One region of the Clostridium estertheticum genome, then DNA from elsewhere that is predicted to be linked to it. Evidence: riboswitches for the same ligand, from Rfam matches in the RefSeq annotation. Region 1 holds a riboswitch; the other holds the start of a gene.
The links. Region 1 has a riboswitch for cyclic di-AMP ahead of A7L45_RS08900 (cell wall hydrolase). Riboswitches for the same ligand answer to the same signal wherever they lie in the genome.

Region 1 (8,388 bases):
GAACCGTTTAAAGGTATTAATCCTGATGAATGTGTTGCTATGGGTGCTGCATTTCAAGGTGGAGTCCTTGTAGGTGTTGTAAAAGGCTTATTACTTTTGGATGTAACACCACTTTCTTTAGGGATCGAAACTATGGGAGGAGTTTTTTCAAGAATTATTGATCGTAACACAACTCTTCCAATAAAAAGGAGCCAAGTTTTCACTACAAGCGGTAATTTTCAAACATCTGTTGAAATTCATGTTTTGCAGGGCGAACGTGAAATGGCATCTCATAATAAAACATTAGGTAAATTTAAACTAAAAGGTATTCGCCGTGCATTAAGAGGAGTGCCACAAATTGAGGTATCATTTAGTATTGATGCAAATGGTATTGTAAATGTATCTGCAAAAGATTTGGGAACTGGCAAAGAACAAAATATTAATATTACTGCTACTTCAAACCTTAGTCAGTCTGAAATTGATCAAGCTATTCTTGATGCAAAGCAGTTTTCTAGCGAGGATGCAAAAAATAAAGAAGAAGCCACAATAAAAGATCAGGCGGAACAGTTAATTTATAAGGCATCAGTAGTTATGAAAAAGCTTGATAAAAATGATAGCTTAGTGATAAAAGAATCTGTTAAAAACACCAAGAAAGCATTGAAGAGCAAAGATAAAACTCAAATGGTTGAAGCTGTAAATGAGTTATCCAAAGTGTTAGAAGAAATGGATCAGAAAGGTCCACATGATGATATTTCAGATACCACAAGTAATAATGAAAAATAAAAGTTGTAGGTGAAGTATATAAATAAGGCGGGTGAAGAGTATGTTTGGTTATGTAGTGGTGAATGAGGATAAGTTAACAATTGAAGAAAAACAACAATATAGAGCATTTTATTGCGGATTATGTAAGACACTAGGAACACGTCACGGAATAACAAGCCGTTTCACACTTACTTATGACATGACTTTTCTTGTTTTGTTTCTTTCAGCACTTTATAAGACTGATACACAAATGCAAACTGAGAGATGCATCATCCATCCTTTGAAGCCACATGAATATTGCCATAATGAAATAATAGGGTATGGTGCTGACATGAATGTTGTACTTGCCTATTACAAGTTTCTTGACGATTGGACAGATGATAAAAATATACTCTCACTAAGTGCGGCAAAACTGTTTGAACGTCAATATAAGCGTATTGAAAGGCAATATCCAAATCAATGCAAGGTAATTTGCAAGTGTCTTTGCGAGCTTTATGAATTAGAAAAATCAGGAGAGCTTAACCCTGATGTTCCTGCAAAATGTTTTGGGGAACTAATGGGCGAAATTTTCGTTTTAAGGGAAGATGAATATGCGGATAAATTACGAACATTTGGAACATCACTTGGCAAATTTATTTATATAATGGATGGTTGTATGGATTTAAAGTCTGATATAAAAAATGAGCGATATAATCCGATGATGATGTCATCATCTGAAGAATTTTATGATATTTTAAATCTGCTTATGGCTGACTGTATTGAAAATTATAAAAGGTTACCAATTGATCAAAATAAGGGATTAATTGAAAATATTCTATATTCAGGTGTCTGGTCAAAGTATGAAGCAGAAAAAAACAAGACAAAAGGGGTGCACAAATAATGATATCAGATCCTTACGAAGTGCTTGGAGTTTCTTCAAATGATTCAAAAGAAGAAATTACTAAAGCTTATCGCAAACTAGCGAAAAAATACCATCCAGACTTGAATCAAGGAGATGCTGATGCCACAAGAAAAATGAGTGAGATTAACGCTGCTTACGAACAGATAAAAAGAGGGAAAACTACCCAAAACAGTAGCGGCGGAGATTACAGTGAGCAAAGTTCATACGGTAATAGGAACAGTTCTTATGGAGGAGAAGATCCATTTAGAGACTTCAACCCTTTTGAAGGATTTGGTTCTTTCAGTGGTGGTCAAAGGCAAAAACATGAATATTCCGAATTTGATTCGGTTGATAGCTATTTGAATGCAGGATACTTTAACGAAGCACTTAATGTTCTGGAGGCTATCACAACTAGGAATGCAAAGTGGTATTATTACAGCGCAATTGTAAATTCCGGTTTAGGCAACACAATTACAACACTAAATCACGCAAAAACAGCAGTGCAAATGGAACCAAACAATCTTGAATATCAAAGATTATTAAATCAAATACAAAATGGTGGTCGTGCGTATCAGCAGCAGAGTCAGGACTTTGGCATGCCAACAATAAGTTTAAATAGGATATGCTTAGGTCTTTGTTTAGCGAAACTGTTCTGTGGGTGCTGATGACGAAAATATTAATAAGGAGTGAATAGAATGGGAAATTTTAAAAACAAGTTAGCACAATTTATGTATGGAAGATATGGTACAGATCAATTGTACCTTGCTTTGATTGCTCTATATTTTGTTTTGATAGTTGCGAATGCTTTTATCAATTCTACTATTATAAGAGGAATTATGTTTGCTATTTTAATTTGGATTGTTTTTAGAGCATTGTCTCGAAATGTTTACAAAAGAAACATGGAAAATGAAAAATTTATGAAATTTTTTAAACCTATTAAATCAAAAGGGGCTTTTGAGATTCGAAGAATTAAAGAGATTAAAACACATCGTTTTCGCAAATGTCCACATTGCAAGAAGATGCTTCGTTTGAAACGATTGAGGGGAAAACATACAGTAAAATGTCCCAGTTGCAATAAGGAGTTTGAACTGCGAATTTTAGGGTAGATAAATTTAAGTTTAGTTACATATGATTAAGAAACTTATGGAAATGGGAATGAATGAAGTGTCCATTATTAAAATTAAAAATGTTTTAAAATAATAAAAGATCGGTACCAATAGTGTAGTTTAAAAAGAAGGTTCTGTTAGATTAGATTGGAACAAATAAAATGTTGCACAAAGGCATTTTATTTGTTTGCAGTCTTTTTTTTAATCATATAAGCAATATACAATATTATAACCCAAACTGGACACAAGTATAATGCATATACAAAATCAGGTAAGAAAGCCATAAGTATTACAATCATAGCCATAAATGCTATGGAAATATAATTTGAATAAGGAAAGAACGGAAGCTTAAATTCAAGCTTTTCAACTTCGACTGGACCAATTTTATTTCTAAATTTAATTTGAGTAATCATAATCATTGTCCAGTTGAGTATTCCTGCGATAGTTGCAATTGATATTAAATATAGAAATACCTTACCTGGTATTAGAAAATTTAATATAACTGCTATTGCTGTAAATAATGAGGAAACAAGTATTCCAACATAGGGAGTACCTCTTTTACTGACTTTTGCAAGTATTTTTGGGGCATTTCCTTGAAGTGCGAGACTGTAAAGCATACGACCATTACTGTATAGGCCACTGTTATAAGCTGAAAGTGCAGCCGTTAAAACTACAAAATTTAAGATTGTAGCAGCACCTGCTATACCCATTTTAGAAAAAATTAAAACGAATGGGCTGCCTTGTGTACCTACCATGTTCCAAGGGTAAAGACACATCAAAATTAATAGTGCACCTACATAGAATATAAGTATTCTATATACAACCTGATTTATTGCCTTAGGTATAGTTATCGATGGATTATCAGCCTCTCCAGCAGTGATGCCTATTAGTTCAACTCCACCAAAAGAAAATACAACAACTACTAGTGAAGTGAGAACACCCCAGATTCCATTTGGCATGAAACCGCCATGTGTCCAAAGATTACTGATGCCTGTAGCTATTCCATGATTTCCTATTCCAAATAACACAATAAATATACCAAAACCAATCATTAAAATGATTGCTACAACTTTAATAATTGTAAACCAGAATTCAATTTCACCATAAGCTTTAACACTAGCAATATTAATTAATGTAATTACTAATAAAAAGATAGCACTTGATATCCATATTGGTATGTTTGGGAACCAATAATTAACATAAATACCGACTACTGATAATTCTGCCATGCTGACAACTATATAATTAAACCAATAGTTCCAGCCTGAAAAGAATCCTGGGAATTCCCCCCAATATTCATTCGCATAATAACTAAATGAACCAGATACAGGATTATGAACAGACATTTCTCCCAGGCCACGCATAATCAAGTAAATGATAATCCCACCAATAACATAAGCAAATGAAATTGCTGGTCCAGCCATTTTAATAGTAGTCCCAGACCCGTAGAAAAGTCCTGTTCCGATAGCACCTCCAAGTGCAATCATTTGGATATGTCGATTTTTTAAATTTCTATGTAGTTTGCTTCGATTTAACTCTTTATTTGTGGTACTCATAACATATGTCCTCCTCAATAAATAAAGTTTATTTGGAAATACGCGTCCATTTATATATCTAAAATTCAGAGGAATCATTTTTTATTATAATTCAAAAATAACTTTAGCCTCCGAAAAAAGTGTTTCCTAATGTCATAAACTATTTTACCACATATGGAGACGGTATATGGATATAGGTTTTATTATTATATATATATAAATGCTCCCTTTAAAGTAAACAGATTTTTATTGTTTAATCTGTTTACTTTAAAGGGAGCATATTACTGTCCACTCTAGGGGGTAGATTATGATTTAGTATAAAAAGAATTTTTATTTTATAGACTACATAAATATCATATTACCAATTTTTATGGAACCTGATTTTTTAACGCCATTATTAAAAAACAATGCATTTTTTATTGGATTAGTTCCATTAATTGCAGCAAGTGCAGCTTTAACATCGCTTGCAGGTGCAGGTCTTTTAATGTTGCCATTTTGTACACAGGTAAATTGATAAGAACCGTTATATTTTTGATTAATTACAGCACTAATCGAATTGGGGAATTCGCTGCTCTTAACTCTATTCATAACTACTGCACCCACAGCAACTTGAGCAATATATGATTCTCCTCCTGCTTCTGCAGTTATTAATCTAGCTAGTAAGTTCAAATCGCTTGCTGTGTATTTTTTTGTGCTTGGTGCTGCAGCCTTTAAACTAGGTACAGTTTTTTTTACAGTAACGCTAGTTGTCCCTGAAACCTTGAGAACTTGTCCAGGAAAAATAGAATCATTCCATTTGTTATTATCTTTCCTTAGCGTAGTTAATGATTCCTTATATTTTTGTGCTATTTTAGATAAAGTATCTCCACTTTTCACAGTATAATTTCTAGTTGTCAAGGTAGCTGCAAATATATTTTGTGATGAAATTATTGAAATACCAATTGTTAATGCTGATGCTAAAAAAATTGATTTGTGTTTTTTAAATTTAATCATTATTCCTCCTAATGCCTTCCAGGTTAGTTGACGGGTTAGGGTAGAGGTACCCCACTTTGTGAATTAAGTTTCACCCCAAAATTAAATCCCCGGTACTTCTTTTAGAAGATTCGGCTACTCTGATATAATAATACAGCTCGTAAAAAATGTCAATTTGGGTTATTTAAAGATTTACACCGGATTTATGTAGAAAAAGTAAATAATATGTTTTCTCCTATCCTTACCACAAGGGGGATTAAGTACTATTTGAAACCGTTATCATACACTATAAAACTTAAATATATGGGTAATCATTCAATAATTGTTAACATATTAAAAAGGAGCTAAAAATATTCTCCGATTGCTAACCTGCGGCTATTATTTTAATTTTTTTAATTTCGTAATACCTTTCTAATTGTTAGTAGTTATGGATTGAAGCTTATTTTAATTATTTGTAATATCTTCTTATCAGTTAAATATTGTATTTTAACATTTAGTATTAACTAAATGTTAAGTGTGAACTTTTTGTAAAACTGAAATTACTAACGGAAATAGAGCCCATGGATAAATATTATCCATGGGCTCTATCTTTTATAGTATCATTTAATTAAGTGTTTTAAATGAATATTTTTGAGATTTTAAATATTCAATAACTTGTGGTAATGCTTGGGCAGTTGTTGACTTTGTAAAGAAATCATGCATTAAAATGACTACATGGTCTTTTCCCTCAGTATTCTTTTTTAGGTTACTTAGTAATTTAGATACTGGAATATTTTGTCCCTCTGCATCACCAGTTAAATCATTCCAATCAACATAATTGTATCCAGCACTATTAAGTGATTCTCTAAAAGGTTCTAGTTTGCCACCAAATGACCCACCTGGAAATCTCACTAATTTAGTACTGAAATTACTACCAAGGATTGATTTCAATATAGTATCACATTTGTTAATATCACTCATAAAAGTGTTAGTGTTAGAGTAAAGATACTTATAATTATGTGAATATGAATGGTTACCAATGGAGTGTCCATCTGCTAATTCTTTCTTTACCAAATCAGGATATTTTATTGCCATATTACCCACTATAAAAAAAGTTGCCTTTATATTATATTTATCTAAAGTCTTTAAAATCAAAGGAGTATTGTTGGCAGAAGGTCCATCATCAAAAGAAAGATAGGCTATTTTATGTCCATCTGACTTATAAATATGTTTATAAAAATCTGCAGTTGGTGATTTTAACTTTGGTTTTAAAGTCACTTTTTTTGGTGTTGCTACACTTTTTTTTAAGCTGTTTTCTGCATTAGTAGGAGAGACTTTCTTTACTTTACTATTGCTATTAATATAAAATATTAAACATGACAGAACAACTATAACTGATATTATTAAACCAAATCTTATTCTTTTTCTTATTCTTCTTTTTTTTCTTTTTTCAAGATTTATCACAATTTATCACCAATCATTTCATTATTTGAATTTTAACAAGCTTTATATACATAATGCATTATAAAAAACCATAATACAAGTAAAACTTCCTAAAATGTCATTTTTATGTCATAAACGGAAGTTATCCACATCCAAAAGATTATTTACTAGTAGATTTTTATTTGATTCCAAAATCATATATTGTCTTTAGGGGTCACTTAAAACATATATATAATTATTAATGAAAAAAATAACCATATGATTTATAATATAAGTAGATTATATACGATCTAAGAAAGGAAGAACCTTATGTTTGAGGAAATATATGGGAGTGTAGTTATATTAATAGATATAAATCAGGAGTGGATAGATTTTGAATAATGAATTTGATTTTATGGATGAGATAATAAGTGAACATAATGAAAGAATGCAAAACCTAAAAAAGTATTATCCTTTTTTTAAGATTAGGGAGATATCTTTAGACCTATTTCAGGAAGGTAAATATAATTTTATTGATATGGGGTACATAGTAGTAGCATCGTTAAGATTATTTATAGAAGAAAATAATTTTAATGATACAGGGGTTTCTTTTGAAAAGTTTTCTAGGTTTACTACAGAAATTCTAAAACGAGATTATAATTTGTACCTAGATGAAAAAGAGAATAGTTTACTTGTAAATTATATTTTTGAGAAAATTATAAATGATGGAAAACCTTTTTCGTATAATTATTTTGACCCTGCTCAAAAGAAGCAGATGTCATCTAGGATTAAACTAATTGAATCCAAAATATTAGATAATACAATACGTTATTATATAACATCTGAGGCCATTGAGTTTTACCTTGATACAAAGGAAATAAAGGACGAGAGCAAAATAAGTATTCAACAGATACTGCTCTCTAAAATGATTGAGTCTAAGAATTTTAAAGGTGGTATTGAAGTTGTAAAACGTATTAATAATGAAGTTAGTAAATTAATGCAAAGAAAGAATGAAATCTTGAATATTTTGAGTTACAACGTTGCTGAGGGGATAAAAGAGGCAGATGAACTTTTTAATAATAGTATGAAGTGGTTTGATGAAGAACAAGGTCTATTTGATAAGAATAGGAAACTAATAGAAATTGCTCTTGAGAGAATGGAGGAAAATGAAAGCCACAATACTGAGGATTTCTTAAAAAATAGGGAGTATATTTATAATCTAGAAACTGAGATTAAACGAGCTATTTCAAAGCATAGTGCACTTTTAAATTCTTCTACTGACCTTAAGATAAAATCGGACGAAATTATTAAAAAGGTAACATTAAATAAACTTAGGATGTCTTTTGATTTTAAAACCGTTTATCAAAGGACTCTCCTTTTGGATAATGCTTCACTTTTAGCTTATCTTATGAATCCGCTTTTAAAGATAAAGTTTAGTAAGACTTTTAATTTGAAAAATACAGATGAGCTTTTAACCTACAGACCCAATAATGAGGAAGATATAGAAGAGGTTACAACTTATAAAGAAACAGAATATAAATCACTTGACGATATAGAGGAAGAAAGAATAGCTTCTAATTTCATAATATTTATGAATTTATTAATGAAATTCATTTTGGAGAAAGGTCAATTTTCTTTAAGAGAATTTAATTTGTATTTAGCAGGTAAATTTAAAGGAGATATCTTAAAAAATGGAGATTATTATTCATTTATACTGCATATTGCTCAAAAAAATTATTATGATTTATCTAAG
Region 2 (8,388 bases), 2.2 Mb from region 1:
CTTTCATAGCCAGAAGTATGCTAGTATTGGCTCCTTTAATATTTAGGGATGTTGTTAAATCTTGTCCTGAAACTAAAACAAGATTTGACTTAGTTAATACGTCGCTATTTAACATTGTTACAGGTACATTTTTAATTTTGTAAGCAGTCAACGGATTTTCCGTTCCTGTTATGAAAAGCCATAGCGCAAAGGCAGCTATTACACAGCAAATTTTAATTATTAATTGTTCTTTCCGTTCTTTATCCATGCCTTTACTCTCTCCTTTAATGTTACTTTTTTAGTTTGTCTTCTCTTTATTATTTGAACAAGTACATTTTTAAGCTTATCCTTGTCATAGTTTCTCATTAATCTTCCATTCATTGCAAGAGAAATAGTGCCTGTTTCTTCTGATACTATTATTGTTAAAGCATCTGAAGTTTCTGTTACTCCTATTGCTGCTCTATGCCTTGTTCCAAGCTTTTTGCTTATTTTATCACTATTAGTTAAAGGCAGAAAACACCCTGCAGCTATTATTCTATCATTTCTTATTACTGTAGCTCCATCATGAAGGGGAGTGTTAACTACAAATATATTTTCTAATAAGGCTGCAGATATTACAGCATCTAGAGTATTTCCTGTTTTAATTATTTCCCCAATACCTGTTCTTTGTTCTATTACTATTAGTGCACCTGTTTTGCTTTTCGATAATATTTCAACAGCATTAACAATTTCAGTTATAACCTTCTCCATTACCTCTTCATCTTCAAATATGTGCTTATCAGCAAAAGCCGTTCTTCCAATATGCTCTAAGGCTCTTCTTATCTCTGGTTGAAAGATGATAACAATAGTTAAAACACCAATTGTTATTGTTTTGTTTAATATCCAGTTTAATACTGTTAAATTAAGAAACTGACTTATTGGAATAAGTACAAAAATAAAAATAATTCCTTTTAATAACTGTATAGCTCTTGTTTCCTTCATTAGCATGTAACTTTTGTAAAATATAAAAGCCACCACTAGTATATCTAGAATTGAATATACACTTATATTTTTGATCGTGTTCATAATCAACTTATATACTTCCATAAAGCTCACACCCCTCTACTAAAACTCTTACTTCCAATTATACACTATGCTTTGCTTTATTAGTACATATTATAAGTTAATTTTATTGTAACAATTAAGCCTATGTTAAAATTTATTATATTAAATGTATAATACTTTTAAATTTAAAATAGTATAATTCTGCAATTTAACTAGAATAATATATGTATCATATTAATATAAGAATATAATGAAATTATTGAAGGAGTGAATTATTTTGGGTATAAATAAAAATATTATAAATACTAGTAACAAGAGAAAAAACCTTAAACTAATAATTTTTTTATCAACTATTTTGCTCTCCATAGGTATTTTCTTGATTTGTCACTATTCATCTATAACTAATGTATATAGTTCCTATAAAACCACTTTAATAACCAACATTAACGGTATAAATGATGTCAATAAAAATGTATCCCAATTTAATAGCAATAAAACAATAGATGTTGACTATGCAAAAAAACAATTACCTAAAATTATTAATGATTTATCTGTCTTTAAAGCTAATTTATCAAATTCACAGCCTACTACTAAATATAAAAAAGATAACGATAATTTAAAATCTGGCCTAGATAAAAATTTATTAATATATAGACAGACTTTAGCAATTTTAAATAATCCTTCTGGAAATGATGTAGAAACGTCTATGGAGAATCTTAAAACTTTTAGAAATGACTGCATAAATTTTTATTCATTAATAGATGTTCATAATGCTTCAATATCACTGCCAAAAATCTCTTTAACTTTCATTGATAATATTCTTGATTACAGTGATACCGCTGTAATGATAAAAAAGGAAACAGTTCTTAAGTCACGTCAAAACCAAGAATTTATAAGTGATATTGATGGTCTATCCACTGATTTCTTAAATATTAAAAGTAATCTTTACTCATATACAATAAAAGTGAGAAAAAAAGAGATGTCCTATTATAATCTTTCAAAACTAGTTGATGATGATTTCTCAAAACTAAACAATCTTAAAAGTACATTTAAAATTTTAACTGTTCCTACCTCCGCAATTCCCACTTATGAATCCTTCAAAATTTTATTAGATAAATACGAAAGTTACTTAAGTGATTTCAAAATTGCTATGACAAATGAAAATTCTAAAACTTCAAATGCATCGATAACTCCGAAAGTATTGGAATCTTTATATACTTCGTCTAATAAACTATTTAAGGACGTAGAAACTTCATATGCTAATTATATTAAATCCTATACTGATCTAAAAAATCAATAAGTCTATATTATTCATTTTACACTGCTTTATGTTATATAATAAAATATTAATGTATTATTTTCACACTATAGGTAATACTATATTAGCCGAAGTAAAAAATACGCGGAGGAACCAAGCATCTGGGGTGAATCACTAATTGTGTAGGTTAAACCTTTCCCGAACCCGTCAGCTAACTCCGCAGGCAAAAGGAGAGAAAAAATATGAAAAAGCTTACTTTTTTATCATGTATGATGCTAACATTATTTTTAGCATTTCCTAGTTTAAGCGTAAGTGGTGAACATTTGTATTCATTTGGATCAGAAAGTAAAGATTTATATAATGAACAAGTAGAGGCAGTAGAAGTATTTAATAAGTCAAATAGCTCAATTTGTATTACCGATAATGATATTTATTTAATGTCTCAAGTTGTATATGCTGAGAGTTGTGGCGAGCCTGATAGTGGCAAACTTGCCGTAGCATCAGTTATATTAAATCGTGCTAGTGATAGTCATTTCCCAAAATCTATTTCCGGTGTTATTAATCAAAAGAATGCTTTCTCTTGTGTTAAAAATGGAAAGGTATATCACAATGGCAAATCAAATGTTATCCCTGATTCAGCCTGTTACACTGCAGTACTAGATGCATTAAAGGGTAAAGATCCTACTTATAATGCTGTTTTCTATTATAATCCCGAAATAGCTACTTCAGGATGGATGAAAAGTATAAACAAAACGAATATAAAGACAATAGGAAATCACGTTTTCTTTGTAGTTAAATAAAAAAATATAAATTCTAAAATTAAAACCAGACAGTTAACTTTCGCTAACTACCTGGTTTTATTAATTATATTGATAAATTAAAATTCATTTATATTTCTATTTATTTACATGTAACTTATCCACATAAGAAACAGCAGATAATGCTGCTACTAAACCTTCTCCTGCAGATTTCATATATTGATATGGTGTGCCAGTACAATCTCCTGCTGCATAACATCCATCTATACTTGTTTTCATATCTCTATCGACCTTTATATGACCATTCTCAATCTCAATACCTGGTACTAATTGACTCGGAGATACGCTGTCTCTTAACATAAAAATACCATCTGTAGCTATTTCACCTTGATCTAAAATCATCTTAGTAACCACATCATCTCCAACTATTTTTAAAGGCTTGTTATTTATAATTTCTACATTTTCATTTAAATTATATTCACCTTTATACATTGGTATATAATATGTTTTTCCACTTAACTCACTTACATAATTAGCTTCTTCGACGCTTTCTTTATTATAACCAACTATAACAACTGTTTTCCCCTTATATAATGGAGCATCACAGGTAGCACAATATCCTACTCCTTTTCCTAAGAATTCTTCTTCCCCTATTAATGGCTTAGTATATTCTATACCTGTAGCTAATATTATAGCTTTAGCCTCATATACTTTTTCATTTACCATCAGAGCAAAATAATCCCCCATAGCATAAACATTGTTTATTTTTTCATTTACAATCTTTACACCCATATCCTTGATATGATCTGCAAATTTGTTTTTAAGCTCAGTTCCCGTAAGGTTATAAAGGCCTAAATAATTATTTACCTTTGCCGCTTTTGTTAATTTAGGACTCAGATCTTTATTCCCAAAGATTACTATGTTTTTATTTCTTATTTTAGCATTAATTGCCGCCTCTAGCCCTGCTGGACCTGTTCCAATTATAGCTATATCATATCTCTCGCTCATACTTTCTCCTCCTCTTGTTTTTCTTTGATACACAATAATTAACAGTTTATCTTTATCATTAGTAAATATTCCAAACCTTTAAAAATGGAGATATTTATTTAAATTATAAAAATTTAAATTATCTATCTCCAAAATACTTTACTAACTATATATGTTATTTTATTGTTTTATTTTTTTCTAAGTACTATTATGCCTTGATGGTATTTAAAATTTTATAAATTTTTCTCTATTACTTTCTTAAGCTCAGCTTTTGGTCTAAATCCTACTAATGTTTCTTTAACAGAATCTTTATTAAATACCATAACTGTTGGAATACTTGAAATTTTGTATGTTGATGCAGTTATAGGACTTTCATCCACATTTATTTTAGCAAATTTAACATTTGTCCCCATTTCTTTTGCTAATTCTTCAATTACTGGACTTAACATTTTACAAGGTCCACACCAAGGTGCCCAAAAATCAACTACAACTATGTTATCTGAATTTCCTATTTCTTCATTAAAATTTATATCATTAACTTCTTTTATCATATTATTACCTCCATTTATTATACCCCGCTAGGGTATGTTTATATTGTTATTATTGTATACCTTATACTGTTACTAGTCAATAATATTGCAAATTGACTTCTTCTATATCGATATTTTTAAAATGTGTAACAGGGTTATGAAATTTGTGTTACATATTTTAAAATTAGTATACCCAAAGTAAATCTTAAAGATGTCTATTACACCTTTGTTATGTCATTTATTTTTATATACCCAATATTTTCTTTACTATCGAGTTTTTATATAACGAATCCGGAAATTGTTCTACTAATTTTTCAGCATAAAGTTTTGCTTTATTTGAATCTACATCTTTGTTTATTAAAACTAAATTATATAAGACTTCCTCGGTGTAACTTCCACTAGGAAATTGTTTTAAAACAAACTCATAGTATTTAACAGCATTTTGAAAGTCAGAACTAGCTTTATAACTTACTGCTAACATGTAAAGTATATGTTCTTGTAAATAATCCCCTTTAGAATATGGTAATGCGTATAAGAAATACTTTTGAGCTTTAGTATACTCTTTATCCTTTGTATAACCTACACCTTTATTATAAAAGTATAATACTCCCTCTTTTTTTATAATTTCTTCACCTTTTACCATAAGTAACTTATCATTCATACCTAAATCAGCTTTGTTCCATCTATTAACATATGAAACTATTTGCTCCATATTGTTATTCTCTATGCTTATCTTAAATTGTTCTCGTGGGAATTGTTCAAGTTTTTGCACTTTATTTCCTACCACTTTTGTACCCAATTTATCTAAATTAGTGTTCTTTTTAATTTCTACTAATTTGTCATTTCCCTTTATTAATAAGATTCCACTTTGTAGTTTTTGCGCACCCATTGTTGAAATATGTTTTATATTGTAAATGTTGTTTTTGCCTATAAATATCACAGTTATAATTAATAATATACTCGCGGTAACTGCACCTATTTTCACATAATTTATTTTTCTCTTTAAACTTCCATATTTTATTAATGTCTGCTTGTTAATACTCGCCTCGGCATTCTTCTTGTCTACTTTTATAACCTCATTTATATATTGTAATGCTTTATCATATTCACCTTGCTTTATATAACAAAGACTTATGTTGTTATTCACATTTATAAAATTAAAGTCACTATCTTGACACTGTTTTAAAGTTTCTAAAGCCTCACATATGTTTAATTGCTTTATTAACTCCAATGAATTTATATATAATTGTAATCTTTTCTTATCTCTCAAACTATCGGATAGGTACTTCTTCGATACTTTATCATTATTCCGTTTATAATTGATATCCCACATTTTCTTAGCATTTTCTAAATCACCTTTTAGATAATATAAAATACCCTTTAAATTTAAAGCAGCAGCATTTGTACTCTTTAAAGAAATACTTTTTTCACAAAGATCTAACGCCTTGTCTATATATCCATCATTGTACTTATTCATTGCTTTTACATATATTTTCCCTGATTTATCCATAATTTCACCTTTTATTTCATATATTTATAATTACACCAATTATATCATAGGATTTGTTTTTTTTAATATAATCATCCATAATAAAAAAATGTAATTTAAATTCATAACCTTGTAGCAAAATTTCTGATCCCTCATATTATGATAGGTATCAATAAAGAAAAGGAAGTTTTAAGATTAGTTAATCCATACCTAATGTTATTCAAAAAATACAAACTAAAAAGACATATTGTTTTAATAATATATCTCTTTAGTCTGCAATTAAAAGAATTCTAAAAACACCTCAATATAATTGTTTATTCCTGTAAATTGTTTTTATAAAATTCGCATATTGATTTACTTATTGATCCTGCTATTTTCCCTTGATACTCATCAGACTTTAATTTTTGTTCTTCCTCATAATTTGATAAGAATCCACATTCCACTATGACACTCGGCATAACATCATTCTCCCTTAATATCTTATAAGAACTTTTAGCAGCTTTAGGTACTCTCTTATTATTAGAATCTAAATCCACCTTAAAATTTTTCTGAATTGCACTCGCCAATATAGAACTATCTTTATAATTTGAATACCATACTTGTGCTCCATAATATTTGCTCTCGGTAAAATAATTCAAATGAATGCTAACAAACATATCACAGTTGCTGGACTTTTTTAAATCACACCTCTTTTTTAAATCTTCACGATACTTCTCTCTTATAGTCCCCTTATTTGAATAAAGCCCTTTATCATCCTCTCTTGTCATAACTACCTCATATCCTGCCTTTTGCAAACTAGCCTTAAGTTTTGTTGCTATAATTAAATTGATGTTTTTTTCTATCGTCCCCTCCTTAGAGCTAGTTCCACCATCCATTCCCCCATGACCAGAATCAATAAGTATTTTTTTATTACCTAGTTGATTAGAATTCATAGTTTCTTTTGCAATCCCTATATTTATACCTATAAAACTTACCATTCCTATAGCAATTACCATGACAATAGCTATCATTTTATTATTTCTGTACTTCAATTCACCCATCCTTTTATTTATTGCTATGTGTAATTTTATTCAACGGTTCATTGATTTATTATTGTTTAAGTACTCAAAAAAGAATAAATACACCACTCTAATTTTATAACATATTATATAACATAATATATTATTTAAAGAGGTGATTTAATGTATAATCTTAAACCTAAAACATTTGATTTTGAATCAGTCCAAGGAATTTCTAAAAAACAACTAGACGAACATTATAAATTGTATACAGGTTATGTAACCAAATTAAACGAAATTTGGAATACTCCATACACACCTGATAATTATAATGATAGTAACCCCACTTATTCTAAAATGCGTTCTTTAAAACGAGGCGAAACATACTCATTAAACGGCGTAAAACTCCATAATCTATACTTTGAAAATATGACCGGAGGCAATAACACACCTTATGGTCCAATATTTAATGCTATAATAAATCAATTTTTATCCTATGATAATTTTATTTCATACCTTACAAACGTAGGATTATCAATGAGGGGTTGGGCAGTACTTACCCTTGATCTACTTGATAACAGTTTGCACATAGTAGGAAGTGATTCACATGATAATGGTGCAGTATGGCTTTCTTGTCCAATACTCATAATGGATGTTTACGAGCATGCATACTTTATGGATTTTGGTACAAATAGAAAAAAATACATTTCTACATTTATTGAGAATATAAATTGGAATGTTTTAAATGAAAGATTCGAGAGATATATTTCTCCCCTTAAGTCTATGGATATGATGTCAAAGAATATTAAAAAAAACAGATATTATCCTTATTCTTATTAAAATAATCTCTAAATATCTACTAATTATTTGCTAATTACGTTTCAATTTTTTTATAAAAAAAAAAACCCTACAAACATAAATGTTTGAAGGGTTTTCAACTTTACTATTATTATCTCTTTGAGAATTGAGATGCTCTTCTTGCTTTTTTAAGACCGTATTTCTTTCTTTCTGTCATTCTAGGATCTCTTGTTAAGAATCCTGCTTTTTTAAGTTCTGGTCTTAAAGTTAGATCAGCTTTTAATAAAGATCTAGAGATACCATGTCTTATTGCTCCAGCTTGACCTGTATATCCACCACCATTAACATTAACTAAAACATCAAATTTATCTTTAGTTCCAGTTAATACTAACGGCTGGTTAACTATAAGAATTAAAGTTTCTAATCCAAAATAGTTTTCTATAGCTCTTTTATTTATAATAATTTTACCTTCTCCAGGTACAAGTCTTACTCTAGCAACTGATGTTTTTCTTCTTCCTGTTCCTATATATTGAACCTTTGCCATTAT

Region 2: linked by a shared signal. The riboswitch ahead of A7L45_RS21025 (cell wall hydrolase) and the one ahead of A7L45_RS08900 (cell wall hydrolase) in region 1 are both predicted to bind cyclic di-AMP.

The regions. Positions count from the first base shown of each region.
Region 1 is NZ_CP015756.1:1,926,019-1,934,406, forward strand. Features, by position in the region: gene dnaK (molecular chaperone DnaK) at 1-762, shown strand, start outside; gene A7L45_RS08880 (DUF5685 family protein) at 803-1,621, shown strand; gene A7L45_RS24055 (DnaJ domain-containing protein) at 1,621-2,286, shown strand; gene A7L45_RS08890 (BRcat domain-containing protein) at 2,317-2,727, shown strand; gene A7L45_RS08895 (amino acid permease) at 2,907-4,283, opposite strand; gene A7L45_RS08900 (cell wall hydrolase) at 4,605-5,255, opposite strand; cyclic di-AMP (ydaO/yuaA leader) riboswitch at 5,253-5,381, opposite strand; gene A7L45_RS08905 (polysaccharide deacetylase family protein) at 5,838-6,677, opposite strand; gene A7L45_RS08910 (hypothetical protein) at 7,030-8,388, shown strand, end outside.
Region 2 is NZ_CP015756.1:4,534,044-4,542,431, forward strand. Features, by position in the region: gene A7L45_RS21010 (CdaR family protein) at 1-247, opposite strand, end outside; gene cdaA (diadenylate cyclase CdaA) at 220-1,065, opposite strand; gene A7L45_RS21020 (hypothetical protein) at 1,301-2,323, shown strand; cyclic di-AMP (ydaO/yuaA leader) riboswitch at 2,398-2,521, shown strand; gene A7L45_RS21025 (cell wall hydrolase) at 2,524-3,081, shown strand; gene A7L45_RS21030 (NAD(P)/FAD-dependent oxidoreductase) at 3,178-4,047, opposite strand; gene trxA (thioredoxin) at 4,260-4,577, opposite strand; gene A7L45_RS21040 (tetratricopeptide repeat protein) at 4,801-6,066, opposite strand; gene cwlD (N-acetylmuramoyl-L-alanine amidase CwlD) at 6,360-7,076, opposite strand; gene A7L45_RS21050 (superoxide dismutase) at 7,227-7,883, shown strand; gene rpsI (30S ribosomal protein S9) at 7,993-8,385, opposite strand.